4 regions of the Paenibacillus sp. FSL R5-0473 genome follow, and region 2 is predicted to be linked to each of the others. Evidence: riboswitches for the same ligand, from Rfam matches in the RefSeq annotation. Region 2 holds a riboswitch; each other region holds the start of a gene.
The links. Region 2 has a riboswitch for cyclic di-AMP ahead of MKY28_RS25590 (C40 family peptidase). Riboswitches for the same ligand answer to the same signal wherever they lie in the genome.
Positions count from the first base shown of each region.

Region 1: another riboswitch for cyclic di-AMP. It lies ahead of MKY28_RS08735 (3D domain-containing protein); the one in region 2 lies ahead of MKY28_RS25590 (C40 family peptidase).
Region 3: another riboswitch for cyclic di-AMP. It lies ahead of MKY28_RS18865 (hypothetical protein); the one in region 2 lies ahead of MKY28_RS25590 (C40 family peptidase).
Region 4: another riboswitch for cyclic di-AMP. It lies ahead of MKY28_RS15550 (C40 family peptidase); the one in region 2 lies ahead of MKY28_RS25590 (C40 family peptidase).

Region 1 is NZ_JBBORL010000001.1:1,989,899-1,994,088, reverse strand. It holds gene MKY28_RS08740 (polysaccharide deacetylase family protein) at 127-918, shown strand; gene MKY28_RS08735 (3D domain-containing protein) at 1,026-1,700, opposite strand; cyclic di-AMP (ydaO/yuaA leader) riboswitch at 1,703-1,899, opposite strand; gene MKY28_RS08730 (amino acid ABC transporter ATP-binding protein) at 2,118-2,840, opposite strand; gene MKY28_RS08725 (ABC transporter substrate-binding protein/permease) at 2,827-4,190, opposite strand, start outside.
Region 2 is NZ_JBBORL010000001.1:5,806,772-5,810,961, forward strand. It holds gene MKY28_RS25580 (M1 family metallopeptidase) at 1-1,045, shown strand, start outside; gene MKY28_RS25585 (hypothetical protein) at 1,056-1,907, shown strand; cyclic di-AMP (ydaO/yuaA leader) riboswitch at 2,153-2,290, shown strand; gene MKY28_RS25590 (C40 family peptidase) at 2,294-2,764, shown strand; gene MKY28_RS25595 (GNAT family N-acetyltransferase) at 3,119-3,613, shown strand; gene MKY28_RS25600 (c-type cytochrome) at 3,764-4,120, shown strand.
Region 3 is NZ_JBBORL010000001.1:4,282,168-4,286,357, forward strand. It holds gene MKY28_RS18855 (Nramp family divalent metal transporter) at 1-506, shown strand, start outside; gene MKY28_RS18860 (HAD family hydrolase) at 611-1,294, opposite strand; gene MKY28_RS18865 (hypothetical protein) at 1,422-1,817, opposite strand; cyclic di-AMP (ydaO/yuaA leader) riboswitch at 1,937-2,112, opposite strand; gene MKY28_RS18870 (glutathione peroxidase) at 2,485-2,964, shown strand; tRNA gene MKY28_RS18875 (tRNA-Leu) at 3,111-3,193, opposite strand; gene MKY28_RS18880 (urease accessory protein UreF) at 3,638-4,190, shown strand, end outside.
Region 4 is NZ_JBBORL010000001.1:3,590,410-3,594,599, forward strand. It holds gene pelA (pectate lyase) at 74-1,027, opposite strand; cyclic di-AMP (ydaO/yuaA leader) riboswitch at 1,456-1,587, shown strand; gene MKY28_RS15550 (C40 family peptidase) at 1,593-2,057, shown strand; gene MKY28_RS15555 (carboxymuconolactone decarboxylase family protein) at 2,131-2,460, opposite strand; gene MKY28_RS15560 (hypothetical protein) at 2,602-2,820, opposite strand; gene MKY28_RS15565 (hypothetical protein) at 2,940-3,269, opposite strand; gene MKY28_RS15570 (xanthine phosphoribosyltransferase) at 3,367-3,948, opposite strand; gene MKY28_RS15575 (YkvI family membrane protein) at 4,153-4,190, shown strand, end outside.

The DNA.
Region 1 (4,190 bases), 3.8 Mb from region 2:
TTATATATGGAGGAATTATGGCTGTCATGAGCTAAATCCGCAATGAAACTTCTCACACTGCGCATATTTTATGGAACCCCCGGGCATACCAAGGAGAACGTCATTTTGGAAAAGGAGGCCGTTATTATGCGCGTACGCCTCATTATGCTGATGGTTATCGTTATTTTTCTAGGGGGATATCATGCTCCAGTTTCATCGCGGGATGTTTCAAGCCCATCAAGTGAATCAGTATCAGGTTCGGATTCTGCAGAAGAAGAACAACTGACATTGGGACAGTTACGTCAAAAATATGCCGATACGTTCAAAACCAATGGTCCTTCAACCAAGAAGGTTGCACTGACTTTTGATGATGTACCTGATCCACGGTTTACTCCACAAGTGCTGGATGTATTGAAGAAATACAATGTCAGAGCTACATTCTTCATCGTGGGTAGTCGTGCTGAGAAACATCCGGATCTAGTGAAACGCATTGTTAAGGAAGGGCATATGGTTGGTAATCACAGCTACAATCATCCTGAATTCAGTAAGCTGTCGATGAATGCCTTTCGCAAACAAATTTTACATACCGGGGATATTATTCAACGTTTGGCGGGTTATACGCCCAAGATGATTCGGCCACCTTATGGAGACATTAATGAAGAACAGCTGAGATGGGCTGCCAAACAACACTATAGCATTGTGAACTGGAACGTAGACTCCCTGGACTGGAAAGGCCTTTCAAAGGAACAGGTGAAAGATAATATCCTGTCTGCCGTAAAACCCGGCTCCATCGTTCTGCAACATGCTGGAGGCGGTGTAGGGTCAAACCTGAACGGCACGATTGAGGCTTTGCCTGAAATTATTGAGGAACTACGTAATCGGGGATATGAACTGGTCACCTTGGACGAAATGCTGGGATTGCCAAAGGCCAAAGATTAAGATGACCGTGATAGAAATAAATGAGAATATTAAAAGGGTGCTGTTCAATCGCGAATTAGCGACTGGCAGACACCCTGTTTGAATTCATTTAAAATGTTATTTTCTCTCTACTTCAGAATGTACAGCTCGATATCCTGAAATCCAAATGAGCTTACAGACTGTTTGCTACCCGGTATAAAGATATCAATCCGGTGACCTTTGATTGCACCGCCCACATCCCGCGCTGTGGCTACAAAAGCCTGTTTTGGCAATCCTGGATGGCTGTGACCAGTTACCAGTACTTTGGTTCCAAGTGGAATTACACTTGGATCAACTGCAATCGTGCCCAGTTCAAGGTCATTTCCGAAATAATCGACTGCACCCCAGCCTCCATTTTCAGACGGATCTGCAGAGTATGCCGTTGCTTTCACGTTAACGGCTTTGCTGTAATCGAATGTTTTACCCCAGGCTTGAACCACTTTGTTATCTGCGTTAACGTCCAAGCTCGCTGTAGTAACAGTCTTCGCTTGGGTCTTGCTCTCCGTTGCCGCAGCAGCTGCTACATTGTTTGCCTTACCGGGAATCGTAATTTTCAAACCACCATAAATGTTGTAAGGTGAAATGTCGTTGTTTGCTTTAACCAACGTGTTCATTGCTACTCCATATTGTTTTGATAAGGTGTAGAAGGTATCCCCTTCTTTGGCCACATGAACTGAATCGGCGTGAGCCGGAACGGCTTGAATGAGCATTGCTGTTGTCAATAATGCTACTGCTGTTTTGGCTATACGTTTCTTGTTAATCATGGTCTTCCTCCCTCATTGTGCCTGCGAAGTTAGTTGTCGGATTCGGATGAGGAGCCCACCCTATAGGTTCTTCATTACATTTGAAACGTTATGTACCCCTAATTCACCCCAAGCAGTGTGCTGTAGATCTTCCCCCTGCACAATCTGCATCGTTACATCCCCCGCACTCCCTGTCCGGAAGTTTCGGCAGAGTTCAATATATCACAATTTTGTAACCTGAACTTGTAGTAATTCTTACCAAATGGTTTTTAGCATGTAAGCATTTGTAAGAATACTGGTTAATTCAGAAAGTTTGGTTGACCCGATTCCTTTACATTTGGTAACAGAATAGTTACTTTTCCGAATCCATACGTCATTATTATCCATAAAAAATAGCGTTACCGACTCGAAGTCAGTAACGCTATTTGATCACATCGTTTAGAGTACTTTCGCAAGAAAATCACGTGTACGTGAATTTTTGGGTGCTCCAAACACCTCATCAGGTGTTCCCTCTTCCACAATAACCCCGCCATCCATGAACAAGATGCGGTCTCCCACTTCACGTGCGAAACCCATCTCATGGGTTACGATGACCATCGTCATTCCGCCTTCTGCAAGACGTTTCATGACATCCAGCACTTCGCCGACCATCTCAGGATCCAGTGCCGACGTAGGCTCGTCAAACAGCATCACATGCGGCTGCATGGCCAATGCTCTAGCAATGGCGATCCGCTGCTTCTGTCCACCAGACAGCTGATTCGGGAATGTATCTTTTTTATCGTACAAGCCCACGGTGTTAAGCAGATCAGCAGCAATTTTCTCCGCTTCCTGAGTGGATTGTTTCTTCACTTTAATTGGAGCAATCGTGATGTTTTGCTCTACCGTTTTGTGTGGGAACAGGTTGAAGTGCTGGAACACCATGCCCATTTTCTCACGAGTTGCGTTAATGTTATGCTTGGGGTCCGTGATTGACACGCCTTCAAAATCAATCTCTCCTGAGGTAGGCTGTTCCAACAGGTTCAGACAACGTAAGAAAGTACTTTTACCTGAACCGGAAGGGCCGATGACTACAACAACCTCACCTTTGCCAATCGTCACGTTAATGCCCTTAAGCACATCGTTATTACCATAAGATTTGTGTAATTGTCTAACGTCTATCACTTGCACTCAACTTCCTTTCCAGTCGTCCCAGCAGCTTGGACAAAATGAACGTCATTACAAAGTAGATGGCTGCTGCAATCAAAAATGGACTCAAGCCTTGGTACGTAATGTTTTTGACTACACTTGCCTGATACATAATGTCCACCATACCGATAACGGAGATAATGGAGGATTCTTTGATGATGGTTATGAATTCATTACCGATCGCTGGTAATACAGCTTTGAAGGCTTGTGGCAATATGATATAACGCATCGCGGCGCCTCTTCCCATACCTAATGAACGCGCTGCCTCCAACTGACCACGATCCACACCTTGGATACCTGCACGGAAAATCTCCGCCAGATAGGCACCACTATTGATTGAAAGCGTAATGATACCTGCCTGAAGTGCAGTGAAGTTAATGCCAAAGCTCAGAGAAAAACCATAGTAAATAATCATCAATTGTACCAGCATCGGTGTGCCACGGATCACTTCAACGTATGCCGTACCGATCCAGCGCAAGATTGCAGCGTCATGCAAACGGAACAAACAGATGATCAATCCAATAATTACCCCGAAGATAACCCCAAGTGCAGACAACAGAAGTGTGTATCCTACACCTGTAGCATAGAAACTTTTGTACTCCCAGAATACTTGGAAAATATTTTGTGATTTGTTCGCTTTATCCGCCATCAAGAGGCTGGCGTCCGTCACCATCTGATTGATTTTATCTTCGCTTTTCAGTCGCTCCAGTGTTCCATTTACTGCAGCTAGCAGCTCGGTATTACCTTTACGAATCCCGATTGCCGCTTCTGCTTGTTCTTCGTCCGGAACAGCAGCAGCAAGTCCAATGATATCGTCCAGATAACCTGCAGCAACGGTATCTTCAACGATTGCCGCATCAATGCGTTTTGTTTGCAGTTGAAGCACGATATCCGAGATTTTATCCAGCGCAGTAAGCTTCGCTCCTGGAATACTCTGTCCGATCGTTTCCTGAATGGAGCCTTTCTGAACGCCAATCTTCGCATTTTCAAGTTCTGCCATAGTTGGATATTTGTCTTTATCCACATTTCGAACCATAATCACTTGTTTTGATTTATAATAGGTGTCGGAAAAATCGATACTTTTCTTCCGCTCATCCGTCGGCGTCATACCTGAAATCACCAGATCAACACGCCCGCTCTGCAATGAAGGCAGGAGACCGTCGAAGCCCATATCCTCAATCACAAGCTCAGCGCCAAGATCTTTGGCAATCTCTTTGGCGATCTCTATATCGAAGCCAACGATTTCATCTTTGCCATTAATCACTTTATGGAATTCATATGGTGCAAAATCGGCACTTGTACCGAGCACCAGCTTTTTACTGCTTG
Region 2 (4,190 bases):
CAATGTGCCTGGTGTACGAATCAAGTTATATCTGGACCCTGCTCATCAGGATCTGAAAGAACGTTACTTCTACGCCGCGAAGGCCGCTCTAGCCAATTATAGCAAATGGTTTGGCCCATATCCTTACGCTACCTTATCCATCGTAGTTCCACCCAAAGCGGGGAACGGCGCTGGAGGTATGGAATACCCTACGCTAGTTACGGCCTTTGGAGCCGATGATACTACTCCGGGTTATGACCTGGAACGTACCGTAGTCCACGAGATTGGACACCAGTACTTCTACGGCATGGTTGCCAGCAACGAATTCGAGGAAGCCTGGCTGGATGAGGGATTCACCTCTTATGCAGAAGACAAACTGATGGAGCAGGAATACGGATTGATTCCGAATCTGCCGGTACAATCGGGACTGATTACGTCTCCTTCATCCTTAACACAAGAATCCTGGAAGTTCGATTCACAGAATGAGTATGCAGCCAATGTCTATACACGTGGCAAACTTGTATTGCTTGGTATCGAACATCAAGTCGGCGCAAAAAAGATGGAACGTATTCTCTCTACCTATGTGAAGAAGTACCGTTTCAAACATCCCACTTCGGCTGATTTCCAGAAAATTGTGGAACAAGTGACCCGCACTTCCTGGTCTGATTATTTTGACCAATATGTCTATGGTAACGGGATGGCTGACTTTGCTGTAGAGAAGATTCGTGTTACGCCCGTACAGAAAGACGGTCAAACATTGTACGAGTCATCCGTGACAATTGCAAAAAAAGGCAGTGATTACAGCGCCGTTCCTGTTCGTATTGCTTTTGAAGACGGACATATCCTCACCAAGCAATGGAATGGCAAAGAAGATCGCATCACGTATAAATTAACTCACACATCCCCCGTATCCTGGGCCATGACCGATCCCCTGTACTCGATCGTGCTGGAGAACCGCCATATGAACAATTTCCTGAAATCCGGACTGGATGAGCGGGCGAAGTCCCGCTGGAGCATGAGTGTAACCAAACTAATAGAAGCCATATTTGGAGGTCTGTCATGGTGAGGTGGAAACGGTGAAAGCGAAAATACGTGAAGGCTGGTTTCTCGTCCGTCAGCATATGTTCATTGCCGCACTCTTATTTCTTTATCAACTCATTTGGGGATATTTCTTCTATCGAATGGTACAATCGGCGGTCATCCCACTACTCCTTCGCTATCCAGATGCTGATGCCGGTGAGCTGAGTACACTTTTGTTCAAAATGGAAAGTCAACTTAACCTGTCTACCCATCCGGAGGTTCATCGTTATCTATGGATTCTAGGGGGCATGCTGCTAGTTCGCATGTTGATCAGCCCCCTCATTCAGGCAGGACTGCTCTACTCACTTCAGCACTTTAATTCTACAGAAGAGCGTATCCCCTTTGTCCGCGGAATCAAAAATCTGTGGAAACCGATGCTGCTGCTCCACACCATACGTACATTATTGATACTTCTGCCCGCCTACTGGCTCATACCGAAGCTCTACTCGATTCTCATGGACGGATTTCATTCCCTTCAATTACTGTTGCCTGGTATACCTTATGTTGCTGCCTGGGTTGTATATGGTTGGATCATCCACCATGTCATACTCTACATGCAGTTCGGTGTTTCGGCACCAGAAGGAGAAGGCGGGGCTCACGGTACCCTCAAAGCCCTCTGGATTGCACTGCGTCATCTCATCGCTGTAATCGGCATTGCATTACTGCTGGGCGGAGTACACCTGCTCGTCTTTGGGGCATTCACTACAGCCTCATGGTTATTAACAGGACTGACCGGACTTATACTACAACAGACGTATCCACTTGCCAGATGTCTATTGAGTCTGTGGAAAATATGCAGCCATTTCCGATTATGGCAGTCCAAAATATCCAAAGGTGAGAGCAGATAGTTTAAAAATTGTTACCATCACATGTTAAACTCATGGCCTAATATGTACTTATAAATAGGCAAACCTCAACCTTTCCCCGTCAAAGGTCGAGGTTTTTTTTGCTAATTTTGTTGCTAAACGTTGCCAAAGCCGTACTCCTCTGTTACAATAATCGCAGTGAGTTTTTAGTAACAACTTTGTAATCTTTACATTCATATTTGTAACTACTTAAAATTAAATCGTCATTTCTTGATTTCGCAGGTGCATAACTAGCATAGCCAAATTCCTGGCACCTGGGAAGCGGGGGAACCAGTTATGGGTGAATTGATCTTGCTACAGAGGGATCATAGGGGACCTTCAACCGAATCCTTAAGCTAACCTCGCAGGCATTGGAAGGGGAATATCTCTTGTTCAAGAAGAAATTAACCGCAGCTGTACTTAGCATCACATTCGCTTTATCGCTTGGTGCAGGTAGCGCATTCGCAGATTCAAAGATGGACAAAGTAATTGATTCAGCAATGGGAACTACATATCAAAGTGGAGGAACAACGCTCAACGGCTTTGACTGCTCCGGATTTACACGGTATGTATTCGACAAGTTGGGTATTGATTTGGCACGCCAATCCAGTTCCCAATTCGACATGGGCGATTCCGTATCCCGCATGGAAATGAGAGCTGGCGATCTGGTGTTCTTTAATACAACAGGTAAAGGCGTATCCCATGTAGGAATCTTTGTAGGGGATGGAAAGTTCGCACACTCCTCTTCTTCCAAAGGCGTTACGATCAGTGCATTGAGTGAAAACTATTGGGCCAATCGTTATGTTGGCGCGAAACGGATTATGAGCACGGACGCATATGAATCACTGGCCCTTGACTAGGGACAAGCTGAGCAACATGATGCTGTAACCATTAACCATACTGGAACGAAGCAAGAAGCATAACAGAACCGCCCGGTACATTCTCCGCAGGAATGTATCCGGCGGTTTTTTTGTGCTTCAATCCTTATTCATGTTGCAAGTTATACTCGGGGCATATCCTGCGACATCAACAGGTTCATTTTGCGTTCGTTCGTCCGTGCCCTTATGATGTTTTTACCCATCCCGTTATAATATAAACGAAATTACCGGAACTTTTGTTTCATTTTTTTTCTTGGAAGGAAGACTTGCTAAATGAACATCTCTTTTGTAGAGTGGACAAAGAGTTCTGTTTCAAGGAAAGGAGCATGCAGGTGTATGAAGGAAACCCCTGTGACGTTTCACGTTGTACCCATGCGAGAAGAACATGCGGAGCTTATCTGCAGTTGGCAGTATGATCCGCCTTACAATATCTACAGCTGGCTCCCCTGGGAGCAGATGAAGGCTCTGGAAGTGGAATTCGGAGATGCACAGCTGCGGCAGGAGCAATATGCAATCGTCCTGGATCAGAACGATCGTATATGTGGGTTTGCTCAATACTTCCCACTTCAAGGGGTAACCCGGATTGGCCTTGGCATGCATCCAGAGCTGTGTGGTCAGGGTCAAGGGACAGCTTTTGTCTCTGCCATTGTACAGGAAGCTATTCGCCGAAATCCCACGAATGAGATTGATCTGGAAGTACTCACTTGGAATGCTCGTGCCATTCAAGTCTATCTGAAGAGTGGATTTATCACCCAGGATACATACGAACGACAGACCCCAAGCGGCTTGAAGCCCTTTCACTGTATGGTTTATGAAGGGCCTCGCGGTTAGAATCCATTGCAAAACAACCAAATTTGCCCCTTGTTATGTGATTAGTTCAAAAAATTCCCACAAAATGCTATGATGTCAGTACAGGTTCCGTTATAATGATATGGATAGTTTCAGGTTAGATGATCTTTCATTCTGGAGGGGACATAAGGGATGCACAAATGGATCATGAGCGGAGTATTTTTTGCAGCATGCGCTTTAGCTATTGTTTTAATGTTTACGCTTCCAGGGAAAGAAGAAGTGGCCGAAGAAGCCAAGCCAACCATGCCGGAAGTAACATTGGATGCCGGACAAGCTGAAGCACTGGTCAAAGCCAATTGTATTTCCTGTCACGGGGATCAGCTTCAAGGTGGCGTAGGACCTGCTCTGGCAAACATCGGCAGCCAGGATGATCTGGAGAAGATCTATTCTACGATTGTCAAAGGTAAAGGTGGCATGCCTTCCTTCAAGGGCAAACTGCAGGACGAAGAGATTGCAAATATCGCCATGTGGCTGTCAGAGAAGAAATAATCTCTGCACACGCATAACAAAGAGGCGCTTAGTCCCCTTTTGGGAGAATAAGAGCCTCTTTGTTATATCA
Region 3 (4,190 bases), 1.5 Mb from region 2:
CCATCCTGATTGTATCTGCTGCTGTATTCCACAGTGCTGGTATGACGCAGGTTGCCGAGATCGCAGATGCCTATCATCTGCTGACACCTCTATTGGGTACTACGGTTGCAAGTATTCTGTTCGGTGTGGCGCTGTTAGCATCAGGTCAGAACTCTACCCTTACAGGTACACTCGCTGGACAGATCGTTATGGAAGGTTTCCTGAACATTCGAATTCCGGCTTGGCTGCGCAGACTGGTCACACGTCTGATCGCCATCATCCCGGCGGTAATTGTGACAGCCATTGCAGGAGAACATGGCACAGAAGAACTGCTCATTTTGAGCCAGGTCGTGCTGTCGCTTCAATTGCCCTTTGCTGTAATTCCCCTGGTGATGTTCACAAGTGATAAAAAAAGCATGGGTGCATTCGCCAACAAATTGTGGCTTAAAATCATCTCATGGGTCATTGCCGCAATTATCGTTGTGCTGAATGTATATCTGATCATTCAGACGATCCGGTTGTTCTAATCTCATTTTAATTGGCTAAATACTAAAAAGGCTGATCAACTCCGGTATTTTATACCCAGTTGATCAGCCTTTATTGTTGCAATCCAATAAACAACCATCTGCATCTAATCCTGATTTGGTATCAATAACGGCAAGAGTTGATCCAATGAATCAACGGTCCAATCCGCACGTTTGTCATCCGATAGTTCTGGCTGGAATCTTCCGTAACCCTGCATAATTCGAATCGTACGCATGCCCAGCTTCCGAGCAGGTATAATGTCGTTATCGATCCGATCGCCGATCATGACGGCTTCCTCCGGTTCACAACCGGCCTGCTTCAAGGCCACAGCGTATAACTCAGGGTCTGGCTTGGACACTCCTTCTTCAGCCGAACATGCCAGAACATCAACATACTTCCGCAAGCCGTAGCTCTCCAGTCTCTCTTCCGTTCCAGGACTCTGATTGGCAATAATGCCAATGTGATAATGCCGTGACAACTGCTGAAGAACGGAATCTGCTGAAGGAAAAGGACGTTCAAGATCTTTTTGAAACTTCAGCTTGTCCTGAATCTGTTTCTGATGCCCCTCGTCTTCAACGAATGTGCGAATCGCCACTCTCATAGGCCATTGCTCATATTTTCGGTAACAGCTCGCGAACAGTTCGCGTACCGCCTCAATTGTCACCGGATACCCCAAAGCACAAGCTTCACGGACAAACTGTCCGATAATATCATCAACCGGCTCCCATTCATCCACCAGCGTATCTCCAACATCAAAAAACAACCATTTCAATCCACCTACATCCGGCACTCCAATTCCTCCTTGTAAGCATAAAAAAGAAGACTCACCATCCTGCATGAGTCTCCTCAAACTTCCGTTTATCGATACATTCAATTATAACAGGCACCTTACACCTGAGCAATCAGAAGCTATGGCATTAACCATTGAGGAGAAAGCCAACTTCCCCATTGAGCGAATATACAATCCGGTCTGCGCCCATGCCCCGATAGATGCCCTTAGGATGACTCTGCTCCGTAATGACGCACAGGGATTTCGATGTCCATGAACGGCAGATCTGTAAATAACGACAGGTCAGATTCAGGCTGTTCTCGAAAATAAACACGTTGCCTACGCTGCCCTGCGGCAAAAACCATTTTTGAGCTGCAGCCGTATTCATGCGAATAACATGTTCTACTCCGATTCTACGGAGTCTGCGCTCTTCCCCTGCACTGTTGGTTAGAACGGCAAACGGCATTTTTTTGTACATCAGCAATTTGATAAATTTGCGTCCTGCTTCATTTGGAGCAGTCACTAAGACCATCTCAGTATCCATCATTCGTTCCTCCCTTGGCGTGAAAAGACAACAAAAAAAGAAGCGTGGGGGACCAAGGCCTCCCGAACGCTTCTTAAATAACCCATGGCGAAAACACCATGAACCAGCGTACGGCTTGTTGCCTCTCCCTTTAACGCTTACGAGGTTAGCTGACGGATTCGGGCGCGAGAGTCGCCCTATTTCCGGCTGTCACCGGAAAATTCACCCCATGAATGCCCACTGTCCTGGACAGCGCATTCCGTTGGTTCCCCCGTTTTCCACTCATCAATGAATGGAAACTCAGCGATTAAAACATCGTTCGTATATCTTAAGGATAAGATCGAGCGATATTATCGTTTGTTTCGTTTTTCAAGTACATTTTAGTTTAAATTGAAATTACGTTATGAATCATACACCCGTGCCATGTCGGTGTAAAGTCCGCCCAGATCATCAAATCGGCAGATTTTTGCCAATTCCTATCCATAATAACGCTTACAACAAAGTTATACTCTATCTATCTCTTCAAGGCTATCTAATTCTCACTCTGGCGTAAATCACTTCGCAATTCATTCACGTATTCAGCACAACTTGCCTGTTTTGATTCTTTTAACACCATATTAGTTTTGCAATATTTAATTGCAACCAATATAATAGAAGATATAAGAGTAAATAAATGGAGGCGATTTAGATGACAGTCTACGATTACAAAGTGAATACCCTTCGCGGTCAAGAAGTTGAAATGTCCGACTACCGTGACAAAGTGCTCCTGATTGTGAATACGGCAAGCTCATGCGGCCTTACCCCTCAATTCAAAGGTCTGCAAGAATTGCAAGACAAGTTTCAAGATGCTCCATTTGAAGTGCTTGGTTTCCCAAGCAACCAGTTTGCACAGGAAAAAGGATCTTCCGACGATATTGCCGAGTTCTGTCAGATGAATTATGGCGTGAGCTTTCCCATGTTTGAGAAAATTGATGTGAACGGCTCAAGCGCTCACCCTCTTTTCCAACACCTGAGCACAGAAGCTCCTGGCCTGCTTGGCTCCAAAGCAATCAAATGGAATTTCACCAAATTCCTCGTGGATCAGAACGGACAGGTCATTAAACGTTATGCTCCCAAAACAACACCGGACAAGATTGAAGAAGATATCAAGAATTTGCTGCAAAAATAATACACAGGCCACCCGTAGCCGGTAGGTAGAGCAACATTCCTCCGGTAATGGATGGCCTTTTTTCAACCCAGATGTCATACTGTTCGAAAAAGACAAAAAAAGAAGCTTCCCATTAATGGAAAGCTTCTTTTTAATCGTTCATATGATGCGGTCGAGAGGACTCGAACCTCCACGGGCATACGCCCACTACCCCCTCAAGATAGCGTGTCTGCCATTCCACCACGACCGCATGTCGTAAATAATCGGCAACAGAATTGATTATACCGGGTTCAGAACTAAAAGTAAAGTATTTTTTAATACTTCTTTTTCAGCTAGGCATTTTCATCAAAAATCGCATAATCTCGTCATCATTACCCATGAACTGCATATTATTAGATTTGATCCCCTCTCTTTAGGTAAGAGCCGATCTTGTTGGTTCATTTATATATAGTCCTTCCTTATATATAGTCCTCCCTGCACTTCGTAAAATAAATAACACAATAAGTTATATAAAATAACACAAATATTAAATTCCATATTTAATCCATTAAATTTCACGGATACTATTGACAAAAAGCGGATATTTATGGGATGATAACTATCATATAATTCGGATTTTTAAACATAAAGCAAACAAAAAGGAATATAAATGTCACTTTAAGTGACATTTAACGAACACAGGAGGCGAATGATTGTGAACCGTGGGAATAAGCTGCTCGATTATGTCAAACTGCTTGATTCCTCTATTCAGGTTGGAGGGTTCACCCATTCCTTCGGCATGGATATCCATATCAGGGAGGGTACCATTCGTAATGCTGAAGATCTCGAATCATTCATGCGTTGTCAGTTGCATCCGAGCATCGTTCGTCTTGAAGGTATGGCTATCAAAGGCATCTATACCGCAACAGATCACAAGGATACATGGCGGATAGCTCTGATCGACAAGCTCGTCCATGTTCAGCGAACCCCTGGAGATCTCAGAGAACAAGCTGCCGCCATGGGTAAACGATTGATCAGACTCGCACGCGCTCTGCACCCCTGGATTGAATTCAGCCAGCTCGAACAGATCTTTGCCAAATATGATTCGGTTGGCTGCCTCTCCACTGTTCACGCCTGGATTAACCACCACCTCGACATCCCGGTCGAGGAGGCGGTCCTTGGTTACCTGCATTCAGCCATGAATGCCTGCATAACCGAAGCCTCCAAAGTCATTCCCCTGAACAACGATACAACCAAGGATCTGATGG
Region 4 (4,190 bases), 2.2 Mb from region 2:
TCCATGTCGATTCGGGCCTTACCTTTAACTGTTGCTAATAGTTTGGTTCATTAATACGGAAGCATACTACAAATTACAGCTTGGAAGGCCAGTTGCCATACCATGCATAACCGCCTCTTCTTTCTTTATCAATATCACTTAATTTGTATTTAACTACCCCGTCACGACCAATAAAGATTGGTTTATCCGTTCCGATCTCATAGAAGCGTGCCCAAATTGGTGCAGCTTTGGAATCAGCGATAATTTTACTATCTCCATTAGCTCTTTCATACTTGTAACCCGTAATTTTCACTTTGTTAAACCAAGCCTCCGCTCCTTTAATGGATGCGGTAATTTTAGCGTTAGCAGGTCTGGTTTTCAGAAATTTAACAATCGTTACACTCTCTCCAGCTGTCAGCGATGGCACTTCGTAGATTCTTGCGCTCGCTGGTTTAAGAGAGCTGGAATCATGTTGTTGTCCCCATGCTGTCAGCTTACCACCTGAAACGACCTGTGTATTCAGAATCGCCTCCACACCTTTGGCAACTGAATTTTTACTGCGGTTAGCAAGTGTACTGTCGATAAATGAGAAATCACCTTTGCGTGCCGCTACTTCATCCAGCATGATCATTACATTAATCATGGCATCATCATTGTAAGTGATGTGCTTGTGGTATCCGGAGCTTTGGTAAACTTGTGGCCACCCGCCGTTTGAATACTGCATGTTGATCAAAAAGTTAATTCCTTTGATTGCAGCTGTGGAGTAACGCGGATCATTCGTCTTTTTAAATTCCTTCGCCAATCTTCTAATTTCTGAGTATGTAGCCTTGTTGTCTATCGTGGACTTTGCCCACTCTCCACTTGTCTGTTTATAATCTTTTCTCCAACCTCCATCCGGCAGCTGGTTCTTCAAAATATCAGAAATACTCGCTGTAGTACCCGACGCATCTGCAGCAGATACCGTCCCTACAGGGAGAACTGCCATTCCAACTGCTGAGAACACCATCGTACATGCCAGGACAAAAGTAATTATTTTCTTCGCTTTCAAATGTAACACTCTCCTATGTTCGTTTTTATAAATCTTCCACTTCTACTTTACCTATGATACGCGTCTCTAAACCTCCTTTATTTGTATTTATCGCATAATAAAATCAATTTTAATCCAATATGTGGATTGGATAATCAGATAATATGCAAAAAATCGATTTTTGTCAATATATGCAACTTAATGAATATAATCTCTCTAATTCTACATAACGGAATAGTTCTTTTAACTCATGACAAACCTATCTATTTATCAAAATTCGTCTTACACGAATCAATAATGACGTTTTTGTCATGAATGATACCCAAACTCGATCCCTTTTTTCATATAAAAACCTTAATTCCGCTAACATTGAGGTATTAAGAAAGGGTTTAAATGGGTTTGACAATTACGCATTTATGCAATATAGTTTCAAATAGTTACAAAAACTTAATTATTCATTGCCGAGTTTCATGTTTGAAAACGGGGGAACCAATTTGGGTGAATTATTCTTATACATAGGAAATATAGGGAACCTTCTACCGAACCCTTAGCTAACTCCGTAGGCATCGAAGGGAGAACATTGATTTTGAAAAAACTGATTATCTCCATTTTTGGAGCAGCTGTATTATTTACATCCGGGGCAACAAGCACAGAGGCAAGCAGTATCAACTCCGTAGTGAACAACATGACAGGTATTCCTTACAAATGGGGTGGCACAACTGTAGCCGGCTTCGACTGTTCTGGTTTTATGAGATATCTTTTCAACAAATACAGCATTGAATTACCACGTACTTCGCAGCAGCAAGCCAAAGCAGGTACTCCCGTATCCAAGAGCAATGTTCGGACAGGTGATCTGGTGTTCTTTAATACAACAGGCAAAGGCATTTCACATACAGGTGTATATATCGGCGGCGGACAATTCGCTCATGCCTCCAGCAGTAAAGGTGTAAGCATCACGAAGTTATCGAATCCATACTTCAATGATCGTTATGTAACAGCACGTCGGGTAACTGGACAGTTTATGTATGATAAAATGTTAGGTAAAATGTGATTCACATACAAAAAGGCATCGGTTATTAACCGGATGCCTTTTTTGCACTTAAAAATGTATGTTGCATTGCTTACTAATGCAGCGCCTTCTGCACTCGCATCGCACCCTGAGACAGGGCATGTCCTCCTCCAACAGCTCCGGCCACCGCAACGGTCTCCATAATCTCCTGATCTGTTGCTCCCTTGGCCCGGGCTTCTTCTACATGGTAGAAGGTACATACCTCATTGTTTGCGAATAATCCAATGCCAAGCGCAATTAGCTGTTTTGTCTTCGCATCAATCACGCCAGATTGGAAACATTCTCCGGTAAACTCATGATACGACTTCACCACACCTGGCAGCACATCGCTTAATGCTCCAATCTGATCCTTGTAGGCATGAACTTTATCATTCATCAATGTCATGGCTTGTAGCACACCCTCTCGGCTATAGTTACAGATCTTCCTCACTGTACCTATCTTCTCTCCCGAGTGAGCCATTTATGCCAAGAAATCATGGTAATTCCAAACATTTAACGCGCATGGCTCTGCCATAATTATAAGCTGTTACTCACTAAGTGGACTCTGGCGCGGCTCGCTGAACAGCTGATAGCTGTAACCTCGGTCCAGCTTAACGACACGTCGATTCTGACGACGGATAAGTACCTGCTCGCCATCCCAGGCAACCACAATCCCTTTCACATCGTTCGATTCCAGCTCGTCCCGTACTACTCTAACTTTCTCACCTGACAGACGCAGGGCGTCCAATTCTGTATCACTAATCATCTTCATGGCTCCTATATTTCAAATTTATTTACAAAAAGAGACCTAAATGAAAAGTCATTTAGGTCTCACGTGACTGTATTGGACTGTCATGTCATTCGAAATTATGTCCCGACTGAAAGTTACCGCTGCGCGTGCTCTTTGCTGTCGTTCTTCTCGAACCAAAAATCAAGCACTTTGGCGGACATCACACGTTCTTCAAGGTACTCCACTTGATGCGGTGTAAATTGTTCTTTCCAAGAGAAGGACAACTCTTCGCACAAGCCTACAATCGTCAGTAATTCTGACCAGGCAACATAGCGTTTGTACCAGAAAAATTGAGGATGTTCAATCATATAGGGATAAAGGTCATCGAATTCCGTATGTTTACAATCCAGGGCACGTTCAAAATGAACTTTCGATTCCGCCAGCTTATCATTAAAAAATTGTTCTGTTGCCGGTTGGTTCCCCATGGTGTTGCCTCCTCTCCCTAACATAACCCCATTATAAATGAAATCGGCGGTCATGCAAAGGCATAGTTCAAAAAATAGGCCCTATTCCTTTAAAATGTCACATTTCGTTATCGTCAAATTGTACTGTTCCATCGTTCAGGGAACGAATGCGTACCAAGGCTTCCACCGGAATACCCTGTTCACGAATCGTGCGTGCCCCCGCCTGAAAACTTTTCTCGACCACAACGCCGAATCCGACGAGTTCCGCACCGGAACGCTCGATAATTTTGATGACGCCACGAGCGGCATCTCCATTGGCAATGATATCATCAATGAACAAAATGCGGTCATTCTCATGAATGAACTCGCGGGATACCATAATGTCAGTTACAATTCCTTTGGTAAAGGACGGTACACGTTCACAGTAAGCATCAGGATCAGCCAGAAGTGTTTTTTTACGACGGGCGAATACAAGGGGCACCCCAAGTTCATAGGCTGCTGCAAAAGCAACCGGAATCCCTGAGGATTCTACCGTGATTACCCGAGTTACTCCACTTTCACGAAAACGGGCAGCAAACTCACGTCCCATCTCCATCGTTAATGCAGGATCAATCTGGTGGTTCAACAGACCATCCAGCTTTAATACTTGATCCGAGATAACCACACCTTCTTGTAATATTCGTTGTTTCAATAATTCCATGATTTGACCTCCCAAGCCTATCCTATGAGGTAAAAGTATCATATATCTATCTATAAGTTCAAGCGAAATTGCCTGGGCGCTGTCCTTGAGACGTAATTCAAGCCAAAGCTCATTATCGATTGTCATGACTTTCGTGGGTCAAGCATACCTTGTACCATGGTACCCGCATGTCCAAACTATACAGGGGCCTGAGAGGGGAAACACATGAAACAGGCATTTCGGGTGCTGCAGATCGCATTTAC